3 regions of the Bradyrhizobium sp. Bra78 genome follow, and region 1 is predicted to be linked to each of the others. Evidence: predicted binding sites of a transcription regulator. Region 1 holds the regulator's gene; each other region holds the start of a gene.
What was found. Region 1 encodes LexA, which represses DNA repair genes until DNA is damaged. Its sites were predicted from a motif close to TGTTCNNNNTGTGTTCNG; they were not measured.
Positions count from the first base shown of each region.

Region 2: the regulator LexA is predicted to act here: its motif matches at 3,241-3,258, upstream of OC450_RS04750 (PA0069 family radical SAM protein).
Region 3: the regulator LexA is predicted to act here: its motif matches at 3,611-3,628, upstream of OC450_RS15225 (DNA recombination protein RmuC).

Region 1 is NZ_JALJRE010000010.1:248,902-253,399, forward strand. It holds gene OC450_RS22940 (hypothetical protein) at 95-532, opposite strand; gene lexA (transcriptional repressor LexA) at 1,117-1,818, opposite strand; gene glp (gephyrin-like molybdotransferase Glp) at 1,995-3,206, opposite strand; gene OC450_RS22955 (hypothetical protein) at 3,432-3,638, opposite strand; gene OC450_RS22960 (HAD-IA family hydrolase) at 3,771-4,403, opposite strand; gene OC450_RS22965 (alpha-hydroxy acid oxidase) at 4,412-4,498, opposite strand, start outside.
Region 2 is NZ_JALJRE010000002.1:151,893-156,390, forward strand. It holds gene OC450_RS04740 (acetate/propionate family kinase) at 1-677, opposite strand, end outside; gene OC450_RS04745 (phosphoketolase) at 682-3,069, opposite strand; gene OC450_RS04750 (PA0069 family radical SAM protein) at 3,280-4,443, shown strand; gene OC450_RS04755 (VOC family protein) at 4,468-4,498, shown strand, end outside.
Region 3 is NZ_JALJRE010000006.1:19,661-24,158, forward strand. It holds gene recR (recombination mediator RecR) at 1-410, shown strand, start outside; gene OC450_RS15215 (hypothetical protein) at 438-875, shown strand; gene OC450_RS15220 (AmpG family muropeptide MFS transporter) at 941-2,305, opposite strand; gene OC450_RS15225 (DNA recombination protein RmuC) at 2,380-3,579, opposite strand; gene def (peptide deformylase) at 3,751-4,275, shown strand; gene fmt (methionyl-tRNA formyltransferase) at 4,480-4,498, shown strand, end outside.

The DNA of each region.
Region 1 (4,498 bases):
TTTCGCGGGGCGCAAGCCATACCGTCTCGCCGGCCACGGCCGGCGATGGCAATTCGATCCTGGCCTCCGACCTTGCGGCCGGAAGCGGCTGTGTTCAGCCGATCGGCAGCCGGGTAATCGTCGGCTGTCTGTCGGCAGTGATCTGCGGCTTGTGCTCGCGTTCGCCGGCCGGCTGCTGCGTCACCGGCAGTTGCAGCACGGTTGCGTGCTGGCCTTCAACGAGCTGCGTTACCAGCACGTATTTACCGTCGGGGAATTCGATCGCGTCATGATGGCGATCGGGAATGTGCGGATCGATCTTGCCGAACTTCCCGACGCGGGAATTGATGGTGCGCGTCCAGATCCAGCGATTGTCGTAGCGGACGTTGTCGGCAAAGGCGAGCTCCGTTCCCGGCAGCAGGCAGACGGCAACTGTCGGATCGGCTGCGGACGCAAAGCCGCGCGTGGAGGTGCCGCGGAAGGTTGTCGTGACGATCGTCTCGCCGACTTCGGCGGGGCGCGACGCGACGGCATGCAGGCTGTAGTCACACATCGGGTGCTCCTCTTGCGAAGACAGCGACCCGCGTCTCTTATCGAGGCGCAGGCCTCTATCAGAGTTCAAGCACGCAACGGTCTGCTTGGTTGTAGGCAAATCTGCGGCTGGGATCCGCAGGCCACGATCACATTAACTTTCCCGAATCCAATAGGAACAAAGCCTCTTCCCGTGCATTCTGCAGGCGCGTGTCAGCGCCCTGAGGGGGCCGACCATCCCGAATAATGCCAGCTCGGTTGCGACGGCAGGCGATTGCATTGCGGCCGGCGCGGGCTCGTTCGCTAACCGCCACCTTTGCAGACAGGGCGAGGCGGTTGTGCGGCGGCTTGCGACGCTGATACTGCGATCAGCGCCGCCGCGACTGTGCTCAAGACGATCTGGCGCATGGCTGTTTCCTCGAGCTGCTGAGGCCGCGAAGCGGTGCTGCTTCATGCGGCGTGCCGAGGATGAAGCGCCGGAGGAGGGGCCGGATAATCTGCGCGAAACCAGAAAGACTACCCAGCGGGAGCGGACAATCGTCCGCTCCAATCGTCGATGGCGATCGTTGCTCATGCGAGCGCGGATGCGCCGGATACTTTCCGGTATCAGTATTTCCGGTACAGGCCGATCAGCTTGCCCTGAATCTTCACCCTGTTGGGCGGCAGGATGCGCACCTCATAGGCCGCGTTGGCGGGCTCGAGCGCGATCGAGGCGCCGCGACGGCGGAAGCGCTTGAGCGTCGCTTCCTCGTCGTCGATCAGCGCCACCACGATGTCGCCGGTATCGGCACTCTCGTTGCGCTGGATCAGCGCCATGTCGCCGTCGAGGATGCCGGCCTCGACCATGGAATCGCCGCGCACTTCGAGCGCGTAATGCTCGCCCGAGCCGAGCATGTCAGGCGGTACGCTGATGGTATGGCTGCGGGTTTGCAACGCCTCGATCGGCGTGCCGGCCGCGATGCGGCCCATTACCGGCACGGCAACGGGGCGTTCGCCCTCGTCGGCAGACAGGCTTGAGCTCGCGCGGACCTTGCCGAGGTTGCCCTCGATGACGCTCGGCGTGAAGCCGCGGCGGCTGCCGGCGGCCGCCTGGAGCTCGGGCAGCTTGATGACTTCGATCGCGCGGGCGCGGTTGGGGAGGCGACGGATGAACCCGCGCTCCTCGAGCGCCGTGATCAGGCGGTGGATGCCCGACTTCGAGCGCAAGTCGAGCGCATCCTTCATCTCGTCGAAAGAAGGCGGCACGCCGCTTTCCTTCAGACGTTCACTGATGAACCGCAGAAGCTCGTATTGTTTGCGCGTTAACATCTCGACCTAAGTCCCCCGGTTGATGTCGTTCGATTCCGAGACGCTGAATTCAGCAATATGCCGCGACATGCTCGAAACAAATCATGAACGGACACTATATGTTCGATACATGTTCCGCAACTGCTTAATTTACCGTGAACAGAGCAAAGTTCGCGGAACGCGCATTGGCGGGACGCTCAGACGGGGAGCCGCAACACTTCGCAAGGCGAGCCCGTCTCGGCTTTCGGCGCGAACGGTGCGCGCACGAGAAGTGCCTGTGCCGCAGCGAGATTCGCAAGCAACGAAGAATCTTGATGGCTGACGGGAAGGGCGACGAGCGTGCCGTCGTCGCGCTGCTCCAGACGTGCGCGCAGATAGTCCTCGCGCTGGTCGTTGGCGCCGACGTCGCGGCCGAGCACGGCGCGCTCGCGGTGATGATGAATTGCGGCCCGGCCCGACAACGCGCGAATCAGCGGCACCATGAACAGGAAGGCGCACACATAGGACGACACGGGATTGCCGGGCAGGCCGATCACAGCCATCGCGCCGAGCCGTCCATGCATCATCGGCTTGCCTGGCCGCATCGCGATCTTCCAGAAGGCCATCGCGACGGCTTCGTCCCTCAGCGCCTGCTGGACCAGATCGTGGTCGCCGACCGATGCGCCGCCGGTAGTGATGAGGACGTCTGCGCCGCTCGCGCGCGCGCGGCGGATGCCGGCGGTGGTGGCCTCCAGCGCGTCGGCGGCAATACCGAGGTCGACGGTTTCGGCCCCCTCGCTGCGAGCCAGCGCATGCAGGGCATAGCCGTTGGAATAGACGATCTGGCCGTGACCGGGCGTGGTGCCCGGCATCACCAGCTCGTCGCCGGTGGCGAGGATTGCGATCTTCGGACGGCGGCTGACGGCGAGGTGGGGGTGATTCATCCCGGCGGCGAGCGCGAGGTCGCGCTCGGTGAGCTGGCTGCCCTTGCGCAGGAGCACGTCGCCCTCGCGGAAATCGACGCCCGCGGGGCGGATGTGCCGGCCGGAGATCGCGGCTTCCTTGATCGTGATGCGCTTGCCGTCAGCGACGGTGTCCTCCTGGATCACCACGGCATCCGCGCCATCGGGAACGACGCCGCCGGTGAAGATCCGCACGGCCTCGCCGGCGCCGACCGATCCTGCGAACGGCCGGCCCGCGGCGACCTCGCCGATCACGGCGAGGGTCGAACCGATCGTTGCGGCATCGGCCGCGCGCACCGCGTATCCGTCCATCGCCGACATTGCCTGCGGCGGCTGCGTGCGCCGCGCGACGACGTCGCGCGTGAGCACGCGATGGTAGGCGTTGTCGAGGGAAACCGTCTCCTCCGGCAGCGGATCCGCACCCGCCAGCACCGCGGCAAGCGCGTCAGAAACCGGCATCAGGGCCACGGCGAAAACTCCTGCTCGGCGCGTTCGGGCGAATGTTCCGCCAGTCTTCTAGCCGAGCGCGGGCGCAGAGGCAAAACAGCTGAGCGGGCGTAACTCAGCTCGCTGCTCACACTGCACTTGAGGGCGAGATCAGGCCCGTCGCGGCATGGTCCCGAGAACGAGACAGATCGGCAGAAGCGTGGCCATGGCAAGGACGATCATGGCGAGCGCCACGGCCAGCATCGGTCAGCTCCTCGCCTGTCCATCCGGACTGCCGTCCAGTGTGACGTCGGGAGCTTTTGGACCTTGATCCTTGTCGGGCAGCGGATCGGCCTGAGATTTCAGGTCGGCGGCCTTGCTGATCAATTTTGCGGAGAGGTCAGAATCCGAGGTGGTTCTGGCGAATTTCATCAGCAGGGAGGCCTGCTTCGTGAGGTAGGTTTTGCCCAACACGTCGATCAATCCGATGTAGAATTCCCAACGGACTAATGAGTCCCGAGACGGGCATTCGTTCCCGGAACTCTGTACAAAAATGCACAAAGTCTTTTGGTTCCTCGCCGTTAGGCGAAATAGGTCCCGAAACGGTCAGATTCCCAGCGCCGTGAGGGCATTTCCAACGTCGCGGGGGGAGGTCACATGGACCGCCGTCAAGCCGCGGGCTCGCGCCCCCTCGACATTCTCGGCGAGGTCATCAAAGAACACGATGCGCCCGGCGGGTACGCCGATCGCGGAGACGACGTGGTCGAAGGCCTCGGCATCCGGTTTGCGCAGACCGATGCTGGACGACAAATACAGCTCGTGGAAATGGCCTAGCACGTCGGCATATTCCTTCGAGAAATAGTCCACATGGGGACGGTTGGTGTTGGAGAAGGCGTAGAGCGGCATCCGCTTCGCCGCCCGCGGCAGCAGCTCGGCGATGTCGGGCATCTCGCCGGCGAAGATCGCGTTCCAGCCCTCCAGGAACTGCGCATCCGAGATGCCGATCCCGAGCGAAGAGCGCAATGAGGCGAAATAATCCTCGTCGCTGATCTTCCCCATCTCGTGCAGCCGATAGGCTTCGCTATCCCGCACATAGCGCGCGACGATGGCGTCGGGCTTGCAGCCGGCATGGCCCGCCCAGCAGGCGATCGCCCTGGAGAAATCGATATCGAGCACCACGCGGCCGAGATCGAACAGAAGCGCATCCGCGCTGCCGGGAGAGAGCGGTGTCACCTGCATCCTTTCACTCAGTATCGATATGGCTCGTGATCGAACAGCGGAAACGCGCTGAACACGCTCGGCGCGTTGGTTGCGGCCGCCTGGTGCAGGCAGGA
Region 2 (4,498 bases), on a different contig from region 1:
TCGACGCTGCAGCCATCGCGCAGCGCGCACAGGCTCGCGCCATTGCCGAGATGTGCGATGACCGTGCGGCCGGCTGCGAGGTCCGGCGCGATCCCGGCGAGACGGCCCGCGACATATTCGAACGAGAGCCCATGGAAGCCGTAACGCCGGATGCCGCGCGCCTCGAAGCGCCTCGGGATGGCGAAGCGGCTCGCGGGCGGCGCGAGGCGGTGATGAAAGGCGGTATCGAAGCAGGCGATCTGCGCCAGCGCAGGTTGGATCGCTCTGATGGTGCGGACCGGCGCGAGGCAGCGGGGCTGATGCAATGGCGCCAGCGGCGTCAGCGCCGCCAGCTGCGCGGTGACCTCTTCCGTCAGCTCGACTGGCCCCGAATAATCCGGTCCGCCATGGACGATGCGATGGCCGACGGCACGCAAGCAGCCTTTGCCAAAATGGTCCTCGATGAAGCCGAGCACGTCGGCGAACAGATGACCGCTGTCCGTGTCCGACGCTTCCCTCAGCTTCTGGAACAGGACTTCGCCTGCCGGATTTTTCACGACGAGCCGGGGCTTGGCCTCGTGCTCGTCGAGCAGGCCGCTGCAGAGCAGGACGGGCTCGGCCGCCGAGATATCGAACAGGCCGAACTTGATGCTCGACGATCCGGAGTTGAGGACGAGAACTGAGGCCGACGCCGGCATGATGTCAGCCCGTCTTGCCCGGCCAGGCCCAGTCGCGGATCTCGGGCATGTCCTCGCCATGCTCGCGTATGTAGCGCGAATGCTCGATCAGCTTGTCGCGGAACTGCTGCTTCACAGGCGCGGCTCTGGTCGCAAGGCCCGGCACGCGTTCGATCGCCTCGATCGCGAGGTGATAGCGGTCGAGCTCGTTGAGCACGACCATGTCGAACGGCGTGGTCGTGGTGCCTTCTTCGATGAAGCCGCGGACGTGCAGGCCGGCATGGTTGGTGCGGTTATAGGTCAGCCGGTGGATCAGGTGAGGATAGCCGTGATAGGCGAACACCACCGGTTTGTCGCGCGTGAACAGGCTGTCGAAGTCGCGATCGGAAAGACCATGAGGATGCTGCTCCTTGGGCTGAAGCGTCATCAGGTCGACGACGTTGACGACCCGGATCTTCAAATCGGGCAGCGTCTTGCGCAGAAGGTCGACGGCGGCGAGCGTCTCCAGCGTCGGCACGTCGCCGGCGCAGGCCATCACCAAATCGGGCTCGCTGCTCGCGTCCTCCGTGCCGGCCCAGGTCCAGATGCCGATGCCGGCATCGCAATGGGGGGCCGCTGCTTCCATCGAGAGCCATTGCGGCGCGGGCTGCTTGCCGGCGACGATCACGTTGACGCGGTCATAGGTGCGCAGGCAGTGATCGGCGATCCAGAGCAGCGTATTGGCATCCGGCGGAAAATAGATGCGGACGATATCGGCCTTCTTGTTGGCGACGAAGTCGACGAAGCCGGGATCCTGATGGCTGAAGCCGTTGTGGTCCTGTCGCCAGACATGCGAGGTCAGCAGATAGTTGAGCGAGGCGATCGGGCGCCGCCACGGCAGATGCCGCGTCACCTTCAGCCATTTGGCGTGCTGGTTGAACATGGAATCCACGATGTGGATGAAGGCCTCGTAGCAGGAGAAGAAGCCGTGCCGGCCCGTGAGCAGATAGCCTTCCAGCCAACCCTGGCAGAGATGCTCGCTCAGGACTTCCATCACGCGTCCGTCCTGCGCGAGATGCACGTCGTAAGATTCGATCGGCTCCATCCAGACGCGTTCGGTCGCCTCGAACACCGCGTCCAGCCGGTTTGACGCGGTCTCGTCCGGGCCCATGATACGGAAGTTACGCGCCTCGGCGTTGAGGCGGATGACGTCGCGCAGGAATTTGCCGAGTTCGCGGGTTGCTTCGCCGGTAACGGCGCCGGGCTGCGGTACCTCGGCCGCAAAGCTGCGAAAATCCGGCAGCTTCAGCTCCTTCTTCAGGAGGCCGCCATTGGCGTGCGGGTTGGCGCCCATGCGGCGGATGCCTTCGGGCGCCAGTGCCTGGAGCTCGGGGATGAGTGCGCCGCCGGCATCGAACAGCTTTTCCGGCTCGTAGCTGCGCATCCAGTCTTCGAGGATATTCAGATGCGCCGGATTCTCGCGGCAGCCTGCGACCGGCACCTGATGCGCACGCCAGAAGCCTTCGACCTTCTTGCCTTCGACCTCTTTCGGGCCCGTCCAGCCCTTCGGGCTGCGCAGCACGATCATCGGCCAGCGCGGCCGCTCGACGCTGTTGCGGCCGTCGCGGGCGTGCTGCTGGATCGAGCGGATGCTGGCGAACGCGACATCGAGCGCATCGGCCATGGCCTGGTGCATCAGCCTGGGATCGTCGCCCTCGACGAATAGCGGCTCGTGGCCGAGCCCGCGGAACAGGTCGCGGATTTCTTCGTCGCGCATCCGCCCGAGCACAGTCGGGTTGGCGATCTTGTAGCCGTTGAGATGCAGGATCGGCAGCACCGCGCCGTCATGGACGGGATTGAGGAATTTGTTGGAGTGCCAGGAGGCCGCGAGCGGGCCGGTCTCGGCCTCGCCGTCACCAACGACACAGGCGACGATCAGGTCGGGATTGTCGAATGCCGCGCCATAGGCGTGCACCAGCGCGTAGCCAAGCTCGCCGCCTTCGTGGATCGACCCCGGCGTTTCCGGCGCTACGTGGCTCGGAATGCCGCCGGGGAAGGAGAACTGCCGGAACAGCTTGCGCAACCCGTCCGTATCGCGCGCGATATCAGGATAGATCTCGCTGTAGCTGCCCTCGAGATAGGTGTTGGCGACCATGCCCGGCCCGCCATGGCCGGGGCCGCAGACATAGAGCACGCTCAGGTCCAGCGCGCGGATGGCGCGGTTGAGATGGACGTAGATGAAGTTCAGGCCGGGCGTCGTGCCCCAATGGCCGAGCAAACGCGGCTTGATGTGCTCGGGCCGCAAGGGCTCGCGCAGCAGCGGGTTGTCGAGCAGGTAGATTTGCCCGACGGAGAGGTAGTTCGCGGCGCGCCAGTAGCGATCGAGTAGATCGAGGTCGCCGCTCGCCGCGGCCGATTGTCGTTGATTTGTCATGTTCTTGCCGACCTTCACCCAGCGATTGTCACCAACATTGATCTGCGGCGATTGATCCCTGGCCGGCATCAAACGAAATCGACACGACGGGCGTGTTGCGTGAGGTCAAGGACGCCCGCCGCAAATTTAGGCGGCTACTGTGCATGGGGTTGTTTTGCAGTTTTTTGTTTGTGTTCTTGATTTGTTCCTTTGGCGTGCTATCTTGGCTTCATGAGTCCAGCATCCTCTCATGCTCTCAAGCACCCGCCGGTCACGGCGCCCTCCGAGCCGACGGGTGCGCTTTCCGATTTCCCAGAGCTCGCTGTTGCCATCGACAAGCAGCGCAGGCGAGGGCGGGGCGCGCAGTCCAACGCCAGCGGCCGCTATGAGGCCGAGGCCCGCGTCGCCTTCGACGACGGCTGGCAGAGCCTGGAAGAGCTGCCGCCGTTCAAGACCATTGTCGGCGTCGACACCTCGCGCAAGGTGATCACCCGCAACGAATCCCCCGACATCGGCTTCGACCGCTCGATCAATCCCTATCGCGGCTGCGAGCACGGCTGCGTCTATTGCTTCGCGCGGCCGACCCATGCCTATCTCGGCCTGTCCCCGGGGCTCGACTTCGAGTCGAAGCTGTTCGTGAAGCCCGAGGCGCCTTCGCTGCTCGAGAAGGAGCTTGCGGCGCCCGGCTACGAGCCGCGGATGATCGCGATCGGCACCAACACCGATCCCTATCAGCCGATCGAGCGCGAGCGCAAAATCATGCGCGGCATTCTCGAGGTGCTGGAGCGCGCCGGCCATCCCGTCGGCATCGTCACCAAGTCGGCGCTGGTCGTGCGCGACATCGATATTCTCGCGCGCATGGCCAGGCGCAACCTCGCCAAGGTCGGGATCTCCGTCACCTCGCTCGATCCGAAGCTGGCGCGCACCATGGAGCCGCGGGCGTCGACGCCGCCGAAGCGGCTGGAGGCGCTGAAGCAGCTCTCCGAGGCCGGCATCCCGACAACGGTGATGGTCGCGCCCGTGATCCCCGCGCTGAACGACTCCGAGATCGAGCGCATCCTGGATGCCGCCGCCCATGCCGGCGTCAAGGAAGCCTCCTACGTGCTGCTGCGGCTGCCGCTGGAGGTGCGCGACCTCTTCCGCGAATGGCTGATGGCCAACTATCCGGACCGCTACCGCCACGTCTTCACCCTGATCCGCGATATGCGCGGCGGCCGCGACTACGATGCGAAATGGGGCGAGCGGATGAAGGGCACCGGACCGATGGCCTGGACCATCGGCCGCCGCTTCGAGATCGCCTGCGACAGGCTAGGTCTCAACAAGCGGCGCTCTAGGCTGACGACGGACCATTTTGCCAAGCCGAAGCGGAACGGCGATCAGCTCAGCCTGTTCTGAGCGGGAAGTGGACGGAGGCTCAGCGTGAGTCAAAAACTTCCGGCCCCGGTGCCGC
Region 3 (4,498 bases), on a different contig from region 1:
TCGACACGCAAAATCCCTGCACCGTCTGCACCGACCCGAAGCGCGATCCTGCAATCATCGTCGTCGTCGCCGACGTGGCCGATCTCTGGGCGCTGGAGCGGGCAAATGCGACTCAAGGGCGCTACCATGTGCTGGGCGCGACATTGTCGCCGCTCGACGGGGTCGGTCCGCAAGACCTCACCATCGACGCGCTGGTCGCGCGCGCACATGACGCGCAGGTGCATGAGGTCATTCTCGCCCTCAATGCCACCGTCGACGGCCAGACCACGGCGCATTACATCACCGACCTGCTTCAGGACGCCAACGTGAAGGTGACGCGGCTCGCCCATGGCGTGCCGGTCGGCGGCGAGCTTGATTATCTCGATGAAGGTACGCTATCGGCTGCGATGCGGCAGCGCACCCTGTTCTAGCCATCCAGCCTTGACGGAACGGACGACATGACGAAACTTTTCGCCACACGATTGGCTTTGGTCGCGATGATGACGATGCTGGTGACGCCGGCCGTCTCCGCGCAGCAGGGCGACGAGGCGCCGCCGCCGTCCAAGCCCGGCAAGCCGATCAACACCGGCGATGTGCTGTCGGGCGAGTTGAATGCGATGAAAGTGCGCGACGTCAAGAACGCCGGCAAGCGGATTGCGATGTACCAGATCACCTCCGAGCCACGCCGCCTTCCAGCGCCGAACGGGCTTTGCAATCTCGAGACCGGGCCCGAGACCTTCCAGCTCGTTCCCAGCGGTAACGCGCAGGCCGCGCAGCTGAAGACGTTCGCCGGCAAGGAGATCTCGGTCAAGGTCGACGAGGTCGCCTGCGCCAACGATCCCGGCCAGATGAGCGAGGCCGTGATCACGAAGTGGAGCCTGATCAAGAAGCAGTAGGAGCGCGCGCTCCGCTCTCTGGATTGCTTCGCTTCGCTCGCAATGACGAAGGTGGAAGCGTCGACCTACACCCGCACCGGCCCCAGCGCCTCGAAATGCCCGCGTTTCTGCAGCCAGGCGAGCAGCACCAGGCTCGGGATCGCCACCAGCACGCAGATCATGAAGAACAGCGGCCAGCCCGTCGTGTCCGCCACGAAGCCGGCGCCTGATGAAAGATAGGTCCGCCCGACCGCCGCAAGCGCGGTGAGCAGCGCGTATTGTGTCGCAGTGTGCAGCGGGTTCTGGCACAGCGCCGAAAGGTAGGCGACGAAGATCACGGTGCCGATGGCGCTGGTGAAATTTTCGCAGGTGATGGCGAAAGCGAGCGCCCATTGACTGGTGCCGACGAATGCGAGCCAGGAGAACGAGAGGTTGGCGAGCGCCTGCACCACGCCGCCGATCCAGAGGCTGGTCGAAAGCGAATAGCGCCGCGCAACGAAGCCGCCGGCAAAGCCGCCGATCAGTGTTGCGGCGAGGCCAACGCCCTTCACGATCGCCGCATAGTCGTTTCGGGAGAAGCCGAGGTCGATCACGAACGGCGCCGTCATGGTGCCGGAGAAGGCGTCGGTAAATTTGAACAGCACGACGAAGGCGAGCGCGGCGAGTGCGTCCTTGCGCGTCAGGAATTCCGAGAAGGCGCCGGTCGCGGCGTGCAGCACGCGCACGAAGGCGGTCTCGGCCTTTGTCGCAGCTTCCGCCCGCACCGATTGCCCGGGCTCGTTTGCGACGAGCGCTGTGATCGTCCCGATCAGCACCATCGTCGCCATCACCACATAGCCCCACATCCAGGCCGACGTGCGGGCAATGCCGGTGCTCTCGAAGCCCGAGACGATAAACAGCGCGCCCGCGGTCGAGACCAGCATGCCGATGCGATAGGCCGCGACATATGATGCCATGCCGGCGGCCTGCTCGCTCTCCGGGAGGCTTTCGACGCGGAAGGCGTCGACCACGATGTCCTGCGTTGACGACATCGTCGCGACCAGCAGCGCGCCCAGCGCGACGTAGAACGGCGAGCTTGCGGGGTCGGTGAGCGCCAGCAGCAGGATCGCGATGATCAGCAGCAGTTGCGAGAACACCAGCCAGCCGCGCCGCCGCCCGAAAGCGCGGGTGAACAGCGGCACGTGCACCGCATCCACCAGCGGCGCCCACAGGAATTTCAGCGTGTAGGGCGTGCCGACCAGCGCAAATAGCCCGATGGTCTTGAGATCGACCCCGGCCTCCCGCATCCACACCAGGAGCGTCGATCCTGACAGCGCCAGCGGCAGCCCGGAGGAGAAGCCGAGGAACAGCACGATCAGCACCCGCGGTTGCAGGTAAACGGCAAGGCTGTCGCGCCAGGAGGTGGCGGGGGCGTCGGTGCCGGCGGGCGAGGTCGCGTCGGGTGCGGTCATGGGGTGGTGTTAGCAGATTCTGGGGGCGCTGCCTCTTTCCCTCGCCCCGTTCTTGCGGGGGAGAGGGAAGTGCCTCACTCCCCCGCCTGGAGCTTCCTCGGGAACAGCTCCGGAGCACCTGTCGCCACCAGGTGCGGGCCTTCGGGCGCATCGGTCTTGCTGAAATCGAGCTCCTCGATTCTTCCTGCGCGCTTCTCGATCTTGTCGGCGGAGATCAGCACCTGGCGGACGTCCTCGTTGGCGTCGGCAAAGTGCTTCTGCAGTTTCAGCACGCGGTCGCGCAGGCGGCCGAGGTCGTCGCCGAGCTTGATCACTTCGGTGCGGATCTGGTCGGCCGCGTCGCGCATGCGCGCGTCCTTCATGATCTGCTGCATCACCTGGATCGCCAGCATCAGCAGCGAGGGCGACACCAGCACCACGCGGGCGCGGTAGGCCTTCTGGATCACGTCGTCGAAACCGTCGTGGATCTCGGCATAGACCGATTCCGACGGCACGAACATCAGCGCCATCTCCTGGGTCTCGCCGGTGACGAGGTATTTTTCCGCGATGTCGCTGACATGCTTCATCACGTCGCTGCGCAGCCGCTGCGTCGCGATCCGCTTCTCCTCGTCGGTGCGGGCGTCGTGCAGCGCGGTCATCGCTTCCAGCGGGAATTTCGCATCGATGCAGAGCGGGCGCTGGTCGGGCAGGAACACAACGCAGTCGGGCCGCTTGCCGGTCGAAAGTGTGAACTGGAATTCGTAGGCACCCTTCGGCAGACCGTCCTGGACGATCGCCTCCATCCGCGCTTGTCCGAAGGCGCCGCGCGACTGCTTGTTGGCGAGCACATCGCGCAAGGTCGTCACCTGCGTGGTGAGGTCGGTGAGGTTCTTGTGGGCGCTGTCGATGATGCCGAGCCGCTCGTGCAGCGCGCGCAGGCTCTCCATGGTGTTGCGGGTAGAGTGCTCCATGGACTGGCCGACGCGGTGGGTCACCGAATCCAGCCGCTCGTTGACCGCGCGCGCCATCTCGGCCTGGCGGCCGGCCAGCGCCTGGGTCATGGCATCGACCCGGCCCGAGGACTCGCTCTGGGCGTGCAGCATCTGGCTGATGCGCTCCTCGAGCTCGTCGGCCCGGATGGCATTCGCCATCGCGAGTTCCGCGCCGCGCCGCCCTGACCTCGCGATCACGACCGCAATCATCACCAGCAGGATGAGGACCAGGACGCCGAAGCCGATCAGCGCATCGATGGTGCGCACCGGCCAGTCGCCGAGCATGAAAATGGTCTCGTTCATGCCTGTCCTTCTAGCCGATTCGCCTGACGACACGAACGAATAGCGAACATTTATGGTTAACTACTCCCTAATTTTCATGGTTAACGAAACCTGAAGTTTTATGGTTAGCGGATCGTTAACGGAGTTCCCGGCCGGATTGACCGCATCCGGTGCGCAGCTTAAATCGCGGCCATGGCCCTCAGAGAAATCATCATCCTGCCCGACAAGCAGCTGCGTCTGGTCTCCAAGCCGATCGAGAAGGTCACGCCGGAGATCCGCAAGCTTGCCGACGACATGTTCGAAACCATGTACGACGCGCCCGGCATCGGCCTGGCGGCGATCCAGATCGCGCGGCCGCTGCGGCTCATCACCATGGATCTGGCCAAGCCGGACCAGGACGGCGAGACCAAGCCGGAGCCGCGCGTCTTCATCAATCCCGAGATCATCGCCTCCTCCGAGGATCTGTCGGTCTACGAGGAAGGCTGCCTATCGATCCCCGAATATTACGAGGAGGTCGAGCGGCCTGCCAAGGTGCGCGTGCGCTTCACCGATCTCGACGGCAAGGTGCACGAAGAGGACGCCGAAGGCCTCTACGCCACCTGCATCCAGCACGAGATCGACCATCTCAACGGCGTGCTGTTCGTCGACTATCTGTCGAAGCTCAAGCGCGACCGCGTGATCAAGAAGTTCGAGAAGGCCGCCAAGCGGGCGGAGTGAGCGATTAGTAGCCAGGCACTCCACTCTGCTCCCTCCCCCCTTGCGGGGGAGGGCAGGGGAGGGGGTAGACCAGCAAAAGGTGCTCCCGATCTGCGGAGTGCAAACAACAAGGCGCCCGCGCTCAAACCGAGAGAGCGCGTCGTGTGGCACCCCCCTCCCTAGCCCTCCCCCGCAAGGGGGGAGGGAACGTATCGAGTTCTTGTCATGCCCCTCCGTCTGATCT